Regions from separate parts of the Providencia lanzhouensis genome, predicted to be linked through region 3. Evidence: predicted binding sites of a transcription regulator. Region 3 holds the regulator's gene; each other region holds the start of a gene.
The links. Region 3 encodes PurR, which represses purine synthesis genes. Its sites were predicted from a motif close to CANGCAAACGTTTGCNTG; they were not measured.
Positions count from the first base shown of each region.

Region 1: carA (glutamine-hydrolyzing carbamoyl-phosphate synthase small subunit) is a predicted target of PurR. The motif match lies at 2,595-2,612, and genes of this name have one in related genera.
Region 2: cvpA (colicin V production protein) is a predicted target of PurR. The motif match lies at 2,357-2,374, and genes of this name have one in related genera.

Region 1 is NZ_CP174123.1:806,805-811,990, forward strand. Features, by position in the region: gene fkpB (FKBP-type peptidyl-prolyl cis-trans isomerase) at 1-421, shown strand, start outside; gene ispH (4-hydroxy-3-methylbut-2-enyl diphosphate reductase) at 402-1,355, shown strand; gene dapB (4-hydroxy-tetrahydrodipicolinate reductase) at 1,577-2,398, shown strand; gene carA (glutamine-hydrolyzing carbamoyl-phosphate synthase small subunit) at 2,847-4,010, shown strand; gene carB (carbamoyl-phosphate synthase large subunit) at 4,025-5,186, shown strand, end outside.
Region 2 is NZ_CP174123.1:2,588,888-2,594,073, forward strand. Features, by position in the region: gene purF (amidophosphoribosyltransferase) at 269-1,786, opposite strand; gene cvpA (colicin V production protein) at 1,801-2,304, opposite strand; gene dedD (cell division protein DedD) at 2,482-3,204, opposite strand; gene folC (bifunctional tetrahydrofolate synthase/dihydrofolate synthase) at 3,210-4,499, opposite strand; gene accD (acetyl-CoA carboxylase, carboxyltransferase subunit beta) at 4,489-5,186, opposite strand, start outside.
Region 3 is NZ_CP174123.1:1,755,057-1,760,242, forward strand. Features, by position in the region: gene punC (purine nucleoside transporter PunC) at 72-1,295, opposite strand; gene punR (DNA-binding transcriptional activator PunR) at 1,418-2,323, shown strand; gene purR (HTH-type transcriptional repressor PurR) at 2,339-3,364, opposite strand; gene ACIH2S_RS08270 (YnhF family membrane protein) at 3,632-3,715, shown strand; gene sodB (superoxide dismutase [Fe]) at 3,804-4,382, opposite strand; gene ACIH2S_RS08280 (Grx4 family monothiol glutaredoxin) at 4,982-5,186, shown strand, end outside.

The DNA of each region.
Region 1 (5,186 bases), 950 kb from region 3:
GAAATTAGAAGATGGCTCCACGGCAGATTCTTCTCACGCACAAGGAAAGCCTGCGTTGTTTGCTCTTGGAAATGATTCACTGTCGCCAGAATTAGAAGCGCAACTGATTGGGCTATCTGAAGGTGAAAAGAAAACATTTTCCTTAGCTGGGGATACGGTATTCGGGAAACATAATCCAGACTTAGTGCAATACTTTTCATTGCGTGATTTTATGGAAACGGGGATCCCTGAAATTGGTACCATCATGCTGTTTACGGGCATGAATGGGAGCGAAATGCCGGGCGTCGTGAAAGCAATCGAAGGGGAATCAATTACTGTTGATTTTAACCATCCTCTTGCTGAGCAACAAATTACCTTTGAAATTGAAGTGCTAGAAATAGACCCACAATTGGAGAGTCACCATGCAAATATTAATGGCTAATCCTCGTGGATTTTGTGCGGGTGTTGACCGTGCAATCAGTATTGTTGAACGCGCCTTAGAAATTTATGGCGCACCGATTTACGTTCGCCATGAAGTGGTGCATAACCGCTATGTGGTTGACGATTTACGCCAGCGTGGCGCTATCTTCATTGAAGAAATCTCTGAAGTTCCGGATGGCTCTATTCTAATTTTCTCAGCTCATGGCGTTTCACAAGCCATTCGCCAAGAAGCCCGTTCCCGCGATTTAACCATGTTATTTGATGCGACCTGCCCATTAGTGACTAAAGTGCATATGGAAGTGGCTCGCGCAAGCCGTAAAGGCAAAGAAGCGATTTTAATCGGTCACGCAGGACATCCTGAAGTGGAAGGGACAATGGGGCAATACAATAACCCTGAAGGGGGAATGTATCTTGTTGAAAGCCCTGAAGACGTTTGGAAGCTACAGGTAAAAGATGAAAACAACCTGAGCTTTATGACGCAAACGACGCTTTCAGTGGATGATACCTCCGATGTGATTGATGCGCTCACCCGTCGATTCCCTAATATTGTTGGACCGCGTAAAGACGATATTTGCTATGCGACCACGAACCGCCAAGAAGCGGCGCGTGAGCTCGCGGAAAAAGCCGATATCGTGCTAGTTGTTGGTTCGAAAAACTCGTCCAACTCAAACCGTTTAGCTGAATTAGCTTCTCGAATGGGGAAGGCCGCATTTCTGATTGATGGTGCTGAAGATATTCAAACTGAGTGGTTAAAAGATAAGAAAATTATCGGATTGACTGCGGGGGCATCCGCGCCAGATATTTTAGTCCGCCAAGTGATTGATAGACTGAAAGAGCTGGGTGCCGACTCCGTGGTTGAGCTACAAGGGCGAGAAGAAAATATCGTTTTTGAAGTACCAAAAGAGCTGCGTGTGGACGTTAAAGAAATTAACTAATACATTGATTTTATTATAGTAGCGGCTGGTTTGGTCGCTGCTATTTTCTATTTTTTTAGCATCCCATTCCATATCAATACAATTTTTTCTGATAATCATCCCCCTCTCTACGGTTTTATTAATATCTCCAGATTAGTGCTGGCGTCCCGATTCAAGTTTCTTTAAGGTATAACCAAGATTTTATTTTGGTTTTCGCCTCAATATTTACGAAAGGATCAAAAATGGCAGATTCAACTGTACGCGTTGCGATTGTCGGTGCGGGTGGGCGCATGGGGCGCCAATTAATTCAAGCAGCACAAGAACAAGACGGAATTCAACTTGGTGCAGCTATTGAGCGTGAAGGCTCTTCGCTTATTGGCACTGATGCGGGTGAACTGGCGGGAATTGGGCAAATTGGTGTGAAAGTCGTTGGTCACTTAGATTCTGTTGTTAATGATTTTGATGTACTGATTGATTTCACCCGTCCTGAAGGTACCTTACAATATTTAGCGTTCTGCCAATCTCACCAAAAAGGCATGGTCATTGGGACCACAGGATTTGATGAACAAGGAAAATTGGCCATTGCTGAAGCCGCAAAATCTATCCCAATTGTCTTCGCTGCCAACTTTAGCGTTGGTGTGAATCTGGTGCTGAAATTACTGGAAAAAGCGGCGAAAGTGATGGGAGATTACACTGATATTGAAATTATTGAAGCCCATCATCGTCATAAAGTTGATGCCCCTTCAGGCACTGCGCTGGCGATGGGGGAATCTATCGCGGATGCATTAGGAAAAGATCTGAAAGAGTGTGCGGTGTATGCACGTGAAGGCTATACCGGAGAGCGTGAGCCGGGCACGATTGGTTTTGCTACTGTACGTGCTGGCGATATTGTTGGTGAGCACACTGCAATGTTTGCTGATATTGGCGAGCGTGTAGAGATAAGCCACAAGGCTTCCAGTCGTATGACCTTTGCTAAAGGCGCGATAAGAGCATCATCTTGGGTTAATTCCAAGAAAGATGGGTTGTACAATATGAAAGATGTCCTTAATCTTGATGATTTGTAGTTTTTTATAAAATAAATTTCCATTTAAAATCAGATGGCTTCGATTGAAGCCTCTGATTTATCGTAATCTATTTATTTAATTTAATTAAATCCGTTGTTTTCTATTATCTTTGTGTCATTTTTTCTCTTTTTTACTCAAAAATTGCACTTTAGATCCTCCCTTGTCTGCGCTATTATCCATTTTGCACTTTTCTTCGCTATTAACCGTTTGCGTTTTTACCCATGAATAGTTATTTCATTAGCCTTCTATAGAAAAAATAGGTAAGAATGCAAAAAAGTAAGCTAAAAGTGAAAAAAATGCATTTTTTTCTAGACAAGACTCTATCCCATCATTAGAATGCGCGCAATTTGCCAAAAATTTGCTTAAAAACTCATTTTGGCATTGATTTAGATCGCAAAATCTGAATCAATATGCAAAAAATATGATTGATTATTCTCCGGAGGATGTTTTGATAAAGTCAGCTATATTGGTTCTGGAAGACGGAACCCAATTCCACGGGCGTGCCATTGGTGCTGAAGGGGCCGCTATTGGAGAAGTCGTTTTCAATACTTCAATGACCGGATATCAAGAAATAATTACTGACCCTTCCTATTCCCGCCAAATTGTTACTCTCACTTATCCCCATATTGGTAATGTCGGCACTAATGCTGATGACGAAGAATCTCCTAACGTACACGCTCAAGGCCTTATCATTCGCGACTTACCATTAATTTACAGTAACTTTCGTGGTCAGGAAGGCTTGTCTGAATATCTGAAACGCCACAATGTGGTGGCTATCGCGGATATCGACACGCGCAAATTAACCCGCCTGTTAAGAGAAAAAGGCGCACAAAACGGTTGTATCATCGCAGGGGATAACCCAGATGCGGCGTTGGCTTTAGAAAAAGCACGCAGCTTCTCAGGTTTAAATGGCTTAGATTTAGCAAAAGAAGTTTGCACCAAAGAGATTTACAGCTGGACTCAACGCTCTTGGAACTTAGAAGAAGGGCAACCAGCAGCAAGCAAAGAAGATGAGCTGCCATTACACGTTGTTGCTTACGATTTTGGTGCAAAGCGCAATATTCTGCGTATGTTAGTTGACCGTGGGTGCCGCTTAACCGTCGTTCCGGCAACAACACCAGCAGAAACGGTGTTAGCGATGAACCCAGATGGGATTTTCTTATCAAACGGCCCTGGCGACCCAGCCCCTTGTGACTACGCTATCAACGCTATCCAAGAATTCTTAAAAACTGAAATCCCCGTATTTGGCATTTGCTTGGGTCACCAATTGCTAGCATTAGCAAGTGGTGCCAATACCGTGAAGATGAAGTTTGGTCACCACGGTGCTAACCACCCAGTTAAAGATTTAGATAAAGATGTGGTGATGATCACGGCTCAAAACCACGGTTTTGCGGTTGATGAATCCACACTACCCGACACATTGCGTGTGACGCACAAATCGCTGTTTGATGGCACTTTGCAAGGTATCCATCGCACAGATAAACCTGCATTCAGTTTCCAAGGTCACCCAGAAGCCAGTTCTGGTCCTCATGATGCCGCAGGTCTTTTTGACCACTTCATTGATTTAATCAACGAATACCGTCAAAACACACCACGTTCAAACGCAAAATAATCGGGAGAAAGAAAATGGCAAAACGTACAGATATTAAAAGCATTCTGATCCTCGGTGCGGGCCCGATTGTTATCGGCCAAGCGTGTGAGTTTGACTATTCAGGTGCGCAAGCGTGTAAAGCTCTTAGAGAAGAAGGCTACCGCGTTATTCTAGTGAACTCGAACCCAGCGACTATCATGACAGACCCAGAAATGGCGGATGCAACTTACATCGAGCCAATTCACTGGGAAGTGGTACGCAAAATCATTGAAAAAGAGCGCCCAGATGCAGTATTACCAACCATGGGTGGACAAACCGCGCTGAACTGTGCCCTTGAGCTTGAACGCCAAGGTGTATTGGCTGAATTTGGCGTGACCATGATTGGTGCGACTGCGGACGCGATTGATAAAGCAGAAGACCGCCAGCGCTTTGATAAAGCGATGAAAAAAATCGGTTTAGGCACAGCGCGTTCAGGTATCGCACACACAATGGAAGAAGCTAATGCCGTCGCTGATGACGTTGGTTTCCCGTGTATCATTCGCCCATCTTTCACCATGGGGGGGTCCGGTGGTGGTATCGCGTATAACCGCGAAGAATTTGAAGAAATCTGTACTCGTGGTTTAGATTTATCTCCAACTAACGAATTATTAATCGATGAATCGTTAATTGGTTGGAAAGAGTATGAAATGGAAGTAGTTCGCGATAAGAAAGATAACTGCATTATCGTCTGCTCCATTGAAAACTTCGACGCAATGGGAATTCACACTGGTGACTCCATCACCGTCGCACCTGCGCAAACACTGACAGATAAAGAATACCAAATCATGCGTGATGCCTCGATGGCAGTACTGCGTGAAATCGGCGTTGAAACTGGTGGTTCTAACGTTCAGTTTGCTGTTAACCCGAAAGATGGTCGCTTAATCGTTATTGAAATGAACCCACGTGTTTCTCGTTCATCCGCACTAGCGTCAAAAGCAACGGGCTTCCCAATTGCTAAGATCGCTGCAAAATTAGCGGTTGGTTACACTCTCGATGAGCTGATGAATGACATCACAGGCGGTCGTACTCCTGCGTCATTTGAACCGTCTATCGACTACGTTGTGACCAAAATCCCTCGTTTTAACTTCGAAAAATTCGCAGGAAGCAATGACCGTCTGACCACCCAAATGAAATCAGTGGGTGAGGTGATGGCTATTG
Region 2 (5,186 bases), 830 kb from region 3:
GGCGAAGTGTGGAGGTCAGGATAGTGAAAATACAGAGCAAAACTTTACTCACTGAATAAGCAGTCATCAATAAAGGAAACTTGAACGGAGGGTAATTCAGACTAACTTCATTTTCAGCTTAGTTTTAAATTTAATCCTCTAAATAATTCATGTTGTAGCTAGGCGGCAAGTTAGCTAATCCCTAGGAGCATACACAAGTATGTGACTAGGGTTAGCTAATGCAGCCAACAACGCTACAGCGTGAAGTATGACGAGGATTCCCTAACGTTTAGCCTTCGTTGTAAATCTCTAAATCCTCAACATCACTCTGATCTTTCAACTTCAACTCATCATCTTTGCGCAGATTTTCTAGATAGTCTAAATAGCTTTGGTCGATATCTTTGGTCACGTAGATGCCATCAAATACTGAACATTCAAATTCATTGATTTCCGGATTTTCTTCACGAACCGCATCGATGAGGTCGCTGAGATCTTGGAAAATTAGACCATCTGCGCCAATCAGCTTACGAATTTCATCCACTTCTCGACCATGTGCAATCAACTCATTCGCATTTGGCATATCGATTCCGTAGACGTTAGGGAAGCGAACTTCTGGTGCGGCTGAAGCAAAGTAGACATTCTTTGCACCCGCCTCACGAGCCAATTCAACGATCTGTTCTGATGTGGTACCGCGCACAATAGAGTCATCCACCAGCAGAACGTTTTTATCACGAAACTCTGCACGGTTAGCATTCAGTTTACGGCGTACGGATTTACGACGTTCTTGTTGCCCAGGCATGATAAAGGTACGTCCAACATAGCGGTTTTTCACAAAACCTTGGCGATACGGTTTATCTAGGATATGGGCGATTTCTAACGCGATATCGCATGAGGTTTCAGGGATTGGGATCACTACATCAATATGCAGATCCTCCCATTCACGAGCAATTTTCGCGCCCAATTTTTGCCCCATACGTAATCTTGCGTTATACACCGAGATTTTATCGATAAACGAATCTTGGCGAGCAAAATAAACATATTCAAAAATACACGGTGTCAGCTGCGGGTTCTCTGCACATTGGCGGGTAAATAATTTGCCATCTTCAGTGACATATACCGCTTCGCCTGGTGCAACATCACGTAGGAATTCGAAACCTAAAGTATCGAGAGCCACACTTTCAGAGGCGACCATGTATTCATGTTCGCCAGTCGCTAGAATACGGCGACCAAGGACTAATGGGCGAATACCGTGAGGATCACGGAATGCCACCATCCCGTGACCAATAATCAATGCCACGCAAGCATAGGCACCACGGATTTTTTTGTGCATTGATGCTACAGCACTAAAAATGTTGTCGGGTTCGAGAGGAAAATGATCAAACTTATCTAATTCGTATGCTAATACGTTTAGAAGAATTTCGGAGTCTGACGTGGTATTCACATGGCGACGCGCTGTTTCAAATAGGCTCCGAGCAAGTTCGTGAGCATTTGTCAGGTTACCATTATGCGCAAGGGTGATACCAAAAGGAGAGTTAACGTAAAAAGGCTGGGCTTCGGATGCGCTGGAACTACCCGCAGTTGGATAACGCACATGTCCAATACCCATCGAGCCTTGAAGGCGCAGCATGTGGCGCGTTTCAAAGACGTCTTTTACTAAACCATTTGCTTTACGCAAACGGATATTGTTTTTACCATCAATAGTCGCAATACCCGCTGCATCTTGCCCACGGTGCTGTAGCACCGTTAACGCATCATAAATTGATTGGTTTACCGGTGAAACACCGGCGATACCGACAATACCGCACATTTAGTCTTTCCTCATCAGCCAGACGGAGAGATATTCTCCGGTAGGAAACTTGACGCATTTTGCAGGTAGTCAAAGAACCACCTAATTATATGACTGAACTGCGGAATAAGCTGTGAACGATGCCAGTCCTCACTTTGAGGAAGCGGTGTAAATGTATCGAGAAAGAACAATAGCGCCGATACAATTAATACCCCACGCAACGCACCGAAGCAGATCCCCAGTACACGATCTGTACCCGATAATCCGGTTTTTTGTACTAATGAGCTAATCACATAGTTCACCACTGCACCGACAATCAATGTCGCGATAAACAGCGCTGCAATCGCAATACCATTACGAACTAAAATATCCTCAAAGTTCGTAAAGTAACTAGCTAAATAAGGGTAAAACGTACTTGCTACGAAGAACGCACAACCCCAAGTGATTAACGATAATGCCTCACGTACAAATCCACGGATCAGGCTTACCAGTGCCGAGAAGCCAATAATGGCGATAATTGTGTAATCAATCCAGACCATATTTCATTCCAAAATTCGCATTCACGTCAGCGGCGAATGCATTCTAACAGAAAACGAAAACGTTTGCGTAACCATTTTTCATCGAATTTAAAAAAATCAGCGGCGAAAAGAAAAAATCATAATCGCCGCAGTAAGTTACTAAATACCCTTATTTTTTAGGGATAACTGAATGTCAATTTAAGGCTTAAAGGCTTGGATTATCCCTTTTGTACCGGTAATTGCGTTCAGTTCAGGTAAAGCCGATTCAAGCTTCTGCCTTGATGCTTCTGGTCCCACATAAATACGAGTTAATTTGTTGTTCACTGGTTGCGCTGGCACCGTATAAACCTGATACCCAGACAATCTTAGCTTCGCCACAATTTCTTCAACCTTGCTGGCATTATTGAGGGCAATCACTTGCACCACATACGCTTTACCTTGAGGTTCTTGTTTCGGCTCTGGCTTCGGTTCAGGTTTAGGTTCTGGCTTTGGTTCCACCTTAGGCTTAGGCTCAGGTTTTGGTTCTGGCTTAGGCTCCGGTTTAGGTTCTACTCGTGGTTTTTCTGGAGTGACATTAGCTGGAATGGCACTTCCATTTTGATTCACCACGTTTTGGCTGTTATTACTTTGATTTGCACTGTTTGCGGCTACAGGAGACTGCTCACTTTGCTTTTGCTCAGTAATAGCTTCCGATAGCATCGCTTCAGAAGTTCCTTCCGAAGACGCGGTCGATGCACTGTGTGTAATTGGTGCAATTGACTCAATATCTTCTTCATCACCCGGTTTGGGAATAATCGGAATGGCTGCAAATTCATTCTCATTGTATTTTTTATCGCCATCCAGCAATGCAGGCAATACGATGACCCCTGCAGCGACTAAAACAATGGCGCCAGCAAGACGATTCTGGAATTTACTAGCCACTGGCTTTATCCTTCTGTTTTCTCTAATAACATCATGACATGAGCCACGGTATGGAATGACCCACACACCACAATCACATCTTGTGGTCGCGCATCCGCACATGCTTGTTGCCAAGCTGCTTCCACCGAATCAAACTCATGGGCACCGTCAACGTGCTGACTAAGCTCCGTCACATCTGCACCACGAAACTCTCTTAGCGGTGCAAGATACCAGTCAGTTACTTGTTGGGATAAACAGGTTAATGTCCCTTGAATATCTTTATCTCCCAGCATTCCCACCACCGCACGAATTCGACGACCTTCTGTCACTGGTAATTGCGCGAGTTTGGAGACTAAATAGCCTGCTGCATGAGGGTTGTGGGCTACATCCAAAATCATTAACGGGTGTTCGCCAATGACCTGAAAACGTCCTGGTAACTGAGCCGTACTTAAACCTTGGTGGATAGCTTGGTCAGTGATTTTCTGCGTTAACTGGGCATCAATCTCCATCAAGCAGCTGATCACACCCATCGCGGTTGCTGCATTAGCCAACGGCACATTCGGTAACGGTAAATTAGCCCATGAACGCTGAGAACTTTCCCAAGACCAATGTTGCCCCTGCTCTTGGTAATGCCAATCCTTGCCACGACGAAACAGTATGGTACCTATTTTATCGGCATAAGCGCCTATAGAGGCTGGCATATCAGGCTCGCCCACCACACCATAATGACCTTGACGGAAAATACCCGCTTTCTCATGACCAATATGCTCACGGTCAGAACCTAGCCAATCGGTATGATCAAGTGCAATACTGGTGATTGCCGCGATATCCGCATCCACGACATTAGTTGCATCAAGGCGACCGCCTAACCCTACTTCAAGGATCACAATATCTAACTCAGCTTGCTTAAATAATTGTAGTGCAGCTAAGGTGCCATATTCAAAGTAGGTTAATGAAATATTTCCACGCTGCGCTTCGATAGTCGCAAATGCTTGGCAGAACTCACTTTCAGTAAGCTCTTTACCTTGGATTCGAACGCGTTCCGTGTAACGCACTAAATGTGGGGAACTGTAGACTCCCACCTTCAAACCCGCAGCCATCAAAATAGACTCAAGTGTATGGCAGGTTGTACCTTTACCGTTTGTGCCGGTGACAGTGATGACGCGAGGAGCAGGTTGAGTGAGATGCATTTGACGGGCTGCTTGCCCTACTCGTTCCAACCCCATATCAATATTTTGGCTATGCAGGTCAGTGAGATAAGAGAGCCAAGCCTCCAATGGAGACTTGGCTGTAGGAATGATTAGATTACTCATCATCTTTTTTATGTTTAGCGCCTTTTGCTTTATCTGCACCATCGACAGCATCAGCAAGGTCAATTTCCACGTCAACCACTTCAACAACCAGCGCTGGCGCAGTGTTCAAACTTGGTTGGTTGGTTAACATCGCTAGGACATCAGCCAGACGATCACGCATATCTTGACGACGCACGATCATGTCAATTGCCCCTTTTTCCAGCAGGAATTCACTGCGCTGGAAACCTTGAGGTAATTTTTCACGAACGGTCTGTTCGATAACGCGAGGACCCGCGAAGCCAATCAGTGCTTTAGGTTCAGCCACGTTGATATCACCCAACATTGCTAAACTTGCAGAAACACCACCCATGGTCGGGTCGGTCAGTACAGAAATGTACGGTAAGCCACGTTCTTGCATTTTCGCCAGTGCAGCACTGGTTTTCGCCATTTGCATCAGGGACAGCAGCGCTTCTTGCATACGCGCACCACCACTGGATGAGAAGCAAACTAATGGACAGTTATCTTCCAAAGCTTGTTCTACAGCACGGACAAAACGTGCCCCCACAACCGATGCCATTGAACCACCCATAAAGGAGAATTCAAATGCAGCGGCAACAACAGGCATCTCTTTGAGCGTACCTTTCATCACGACGATAGCATCTTTTTCACCCGTCTCTTTCTGGGCGGAGCTAATTCTGTCTTTGTATTTTT
Region 3 (5,186 bases):
AATCAGTTCCGTTATTAATAATAGTAACGGAACTGATTTTTATGATGCCAAAAAATAACGTTAACTAACGATTAGTCATGCTGATATTCAGTGTGCTTAATCGCATTATTGGATTTGCTGGCACAACGCTGCATGAAATAGCCTATAATCATTGGGATTACAGTAAATGCCATCACACCAGTTGTAGCGAGTAAAGGGTCAAATGTAAGAGCAGACACTAATAAACTGGCTAAGAAACATAACCCTAACTGTAACGCATTTTGTAGTGCAGCAGCCTTACCACTAGCAGATGGGAACGTATTGAGGGCTTTGGCGACTGCAATTGGGTATGATGCTCCGTTCATTGCTGCCATAAAGCAAAATGGAACCAAAATCATGGTTAATGTTGGCTGCGTATAAATCGCCATCACAAAGAGAATAATCATACTAACGGCATAACCCGCTAGCAAGATTGGGAACAACGTTTCAGCGCGAACTTTAGCTAATACGAAGCGGCAGCCGTATCCCCCGACAATAAATGCCAGTGTTTGAGGAATATAACTCAGGCCGATATCCGCAGGGTTAAAGCCCATATTGCGTAGAATAAACGGCGAACCCGTTAGCCATGCAAAAAAGCCAGCGCTACATGCTGCGTACACAAGTACGTTACCACTGAAAACAGGGGAGCTTAGCAAGGTAGCAAAGGAAACTTTGGTTTGTGGCTGGTTTTCTTCTGCGATGACTTTCGGTGCCACTTTTTTTAGCATCAAAGTCGGTAGCAGGAGTAAAACGCCCACCATCATCAGCACGATGAAGATAAATTCCCAGTTTTTGTGTTCAAGCACCCAGGCACCTAAAAGTGGCGCTAATGCAGGAGAAAGCGCCACTAAAGGCATAATAGAGGCAAATACTTTTTGGGTATCAGCTTCGTTATAGCGGTCGATAACGAGGGCCTGCCATAAAACCGCAGCAGAACAAACGCCAACGGCCTGCAAGAATCGAAGGATTAATAACTGAGTGGCATCGGTGACCCAAATCATTGCTAGGCAGCTAATAATGAACAGCGAAAGCCCAACAATGAGAATAGGTTTGCGTCCTAATTTATCTGAAAGGGGTCCCCATAATAGCTGGGCAAACGCGAAGCCCGCTAGAAAGATACTTAATGATGCGCTGATAGCGCCTTCAGTCGTATTTAAGGTTGTTTGCATTGAACCAAAGGCAGGCAGATACATATCGATGGCTAAAAACCCCAGCATGCTTAGGCCAGCAAGATAAATCAAAAATCCAGAGGAGTTTTTTGTCGCAGTATTTGTCATAGTTTTTGCTTAATCTATATTTAAAATAATGTTGATAGTTATCTTATTGTATAGGCTATTTTTTTACGTTGTGAAACGGTAATATTTGGACTCTGCTATCAAATAATTTGAAAGGAAAGAAAATGTGGTCAGCTCATGCACTTGAAGTCATAGACGCAGTTGCTCGAACGGGAAGCTTTAGTGGTGCTGCGGATGAGCTGCATCGAGTCCCTTCAGCGATCAGCTACACAGTAAAACAAGTCGAAGAATGGTTAGCAGTTCCGCTATTCGAACGTCGTCACCGTGATGTGGTATTGACGGAAGCCGGGGCTATCTTTATTAAAGAAAGTCGAAGTGTTATCAAAAAAATGATTGATACTCGACATCAATGCCAACAAGTCGCCAATGGATGGCGCGGACAGTTCAGTATTGCTGTTGATTGCATCGTAAAACCGCAGCGTACGGAACAGCTGATTTTGGATTTTTATCGTCATTTCCCTGATATTGAACTGTATATCCACCCTGAAGTGTTTAATGGAGTTTGGGATGCTTTAGCCGATGGACGTGTGGATGTTGCGATTGGAGCGACCCGTGCTTCACCAATTGGAGAGCGCTATAGCTTCCGTGATATGGGCTTTATGTCATGGCGTTGTGTTGCGAGCCCCGATCACCCATTAGCAAAAATTCAGGGCAAACTGACAGATGATCAAATGCGTGAATATCCAAGTTTGTGCTTAGAAGATACCTCAAGAAGCTTACCGAAAAGAGATACTTGGGCGCTGGATAACCAACGTCGCTTAGTTGTGCCTTACTGGGAAAGTGGTTTAGCGTGTTTGGAAAATGGCCTGTGTGTGGGAATGGTTCCTGAGCACCGTGCAGCGCCATTGTGTGCAGAAGGTAAGCTTGTTGAGCTGAAATTAGCACAGCCGTTTCCTGAAAGCCCTTGCTGCTTAACGTGGGTTGAGAATGATACATCTCCAGCGTTGAGATGGCTTCTTGACTATCTTGGTGATAGCGAAACGCTCAACGCGGAGTGGTTTGCGAGCTAATGTGCTGAGGTAGACTTAGCGGCGATAATCAATAAATGGACCGTCAGCCACGGAACGGCGCTCAACTAAACGCGGATGAACTTCAATCGTTTGCGCATCTTCGCGTTTATTCACAATACGATCGAGCAACATCGCAAACGCCATTTGACCTAAACGCTCTTTTGGCTGGTGAATTGTGGTTAATGCAGGCGTGAAATAGCGTGCATTACGCACGTTATCATAACCAATAATGGAAATATCTTGAGGGACACGTAATCCCATCTCGTCAGCCGCACAGATTGCCCCCATCGCCATGATGTCTCCACCACAGAAGACTGCCGTTGGGCGGTGCTTGTTACTGAGGATCTGCATCATCGCTTTATAGCCTGATTCTGGCTCGAAATCCCCTTGAACAATCCATTCATCTTTTAATGTGACTTTGCCTTCTTCCATGGCTTTTTTGAAGCCGGTTAAACGCCCAATACCTGTATTTCTTTCGAGAGAGCCAGGGATCACGCCAATTTCACGGTGACCACGGTCAATAAGGTAACGACCCGCTAAGTAACCACCGTGGAAAGAGTTATCAATAATACTGTCAGTGAAATCCCCGCGAGAGGTACCCCAGTCCATGACGACCATTGGGATATTTCGGTAATCTTCCAACATACCTATCAAGGTGTCAGGGTATTCTGAACACATCACAAGTAGCCCATCGACACGTTTTTGTGCCAACATTTGCAAGTACGCTTTTTGCTTACCTAAGTTATTGTGAGAGTTACATAAAATTAGAGTATAGCCTTTCTCATAGCAACTATTCTCGACAGACTCGATCACTTCTGCGAAATAGGGGGCTTCACTTGATGTTGCCAACAGACCAATTGATTTGGTGTGGTTGACTTTTAAACTACGCGCAACCGCACTCGGAGAATAATTGAGCTCTTTGATGGCGGCCCAAACGGCTGTTTTTGTATCATCAGCGACAAAACGCGTCTTGTTGATAACATGGGAGACGGTTGTGGTAGAGACGCCCGCACGTTTCGCCACATCTTTAATTGTTGCCATGAGAAGAAAAAACTCCTAACCAAAACTTGGTCTCTAAAATAATTCTAGTTAAATAATTACCTGCATATTGATGCATAGTACCTTTGCTGGCAATAATTTAGCGATTTGTTGTCGATTTTGTCTGATCTAGCGCAAAAACGAAAGAAATAATTGATGTTATAACATGTGATATAGACACTGGTTTTACGTTTTTGTGCATGTATACTGAAATAACCTTTTTATTTTATGGTTATTTGATAATTCAATTTCTTTATATGAGAGGGTCTCATGGATACAGATTTTAAATATGGATTGCTAGCTGCGTTTGGCTCTTTAGCTGTAATTATTTTGTTTGCTGTGCACATTTTCTGATTTCATTTCCATCCTATCTACTAAGGATGAGAAATAATTAAGGGCGAGTATTATACTCGCCCTTAGTCATTTTAGATCTGAACTAAAATTAAGCCAGATTTTCTTCAACAAATTTCCAGTTAACTAACGCCCAGAAGTTTTCTAAGTATTTTGGACGTGCGTTACGGTAGTCGATGTAGTATGCGTGTTCCCAGATATCAACAGTCAGAACTGGCTTATCGTCACCAGAAATTGGTGTTGCCGCGTTAGACGTGTTAACGATAGCCAGGCTGCCATCTGCTTTCTTCACTAACCAAGTCCAACCTGCACCGAAGTTTTTAACTGCGGCATCAGTGAATTGCTCTTTGAACTGAGCAAATGAACCGAATGCTTTGTTGATAGCTTCTGCAACTTTACCGGTTGGCTCGCCACCTGCATTTGGAGCCAAGCAGTGCCAGTAGAAAGTGTGGTTCCAAACTTGAGCCGCGTTATTGAATACGCCAGCTTCAGAAGTTTTAATGATTTCTTCTAAAGACAGACCTTCAAATTTAGTGCCTTTGATCAGGTTATTCAGGTTAACAACATAAGTGTTGTGGTGCTTACCGTAGTGGTATTCTAAGGTTTCAGCAGAGATATGAGGTTCTAAAGCATCTTTAGCATAAGGTAGAGCTGGTAATTCAAAAGACATTGCGTACTCCTTGATTGCTTTTATTCAGTGTTTAGGGTGTTTGCTCGTAAAATGAGCGAAATTAAATGTACTTCTATTAATTAATCTACTTCTAGTGTAGTGACGTCGAGCCGTGGTGAGCTATTGCGCCGCATTGTAAGTCATGATTTATCATAACAGAATACAGGTTACAGTAAGAAAAAACCTGTTCCATGATGCTATTTATGCCTTAATTGTTAGTAAGTTGCATAATAATTATTCCACTGCGTGTCGTTATTGTCATTGAAGAGCAGGGAAATACATCAAGTGTTATTAATTTGCTAATATATTAACAAATAACTCTCATGATTACACGGCAAAAACACCCAGAGTGAATTTTTTATAGTAAAAAGAAAACGTTGCTATTTGCTTTTCACCTTTTGAGTACAGCAAATAGGAGTGCTATAGTATTCACCTTATAAAACTGGCATATTGTATGAAACAATCACGGAACAATTTGCGATGTTTTGACTATGCCGGCGATTACACCGGTCAATGTGTTCTGTCTAATGAGTTGCCTTGCAAATGATTCAAAGTGGCTCAGTGACTGCAAAATCAGCACCCACGTTTTAGGATATAAAATGACAACTATCGAAAAAATTGAGCGCCAAGTTAAAGAAAATCCAATCTTATTATACATGAAAGGCTCTCCAAAACTGCCTAGCTGCGGTTTTTCTGCTCAAGCTGTTCAAGCTCTGTCTTCTTGCGGTGAGCGTTTTGCTTACGTTGATATTTTACAAAACCCAGATATTCGTGCAGAGCTACCAAAATATGCTAATTGGCCAA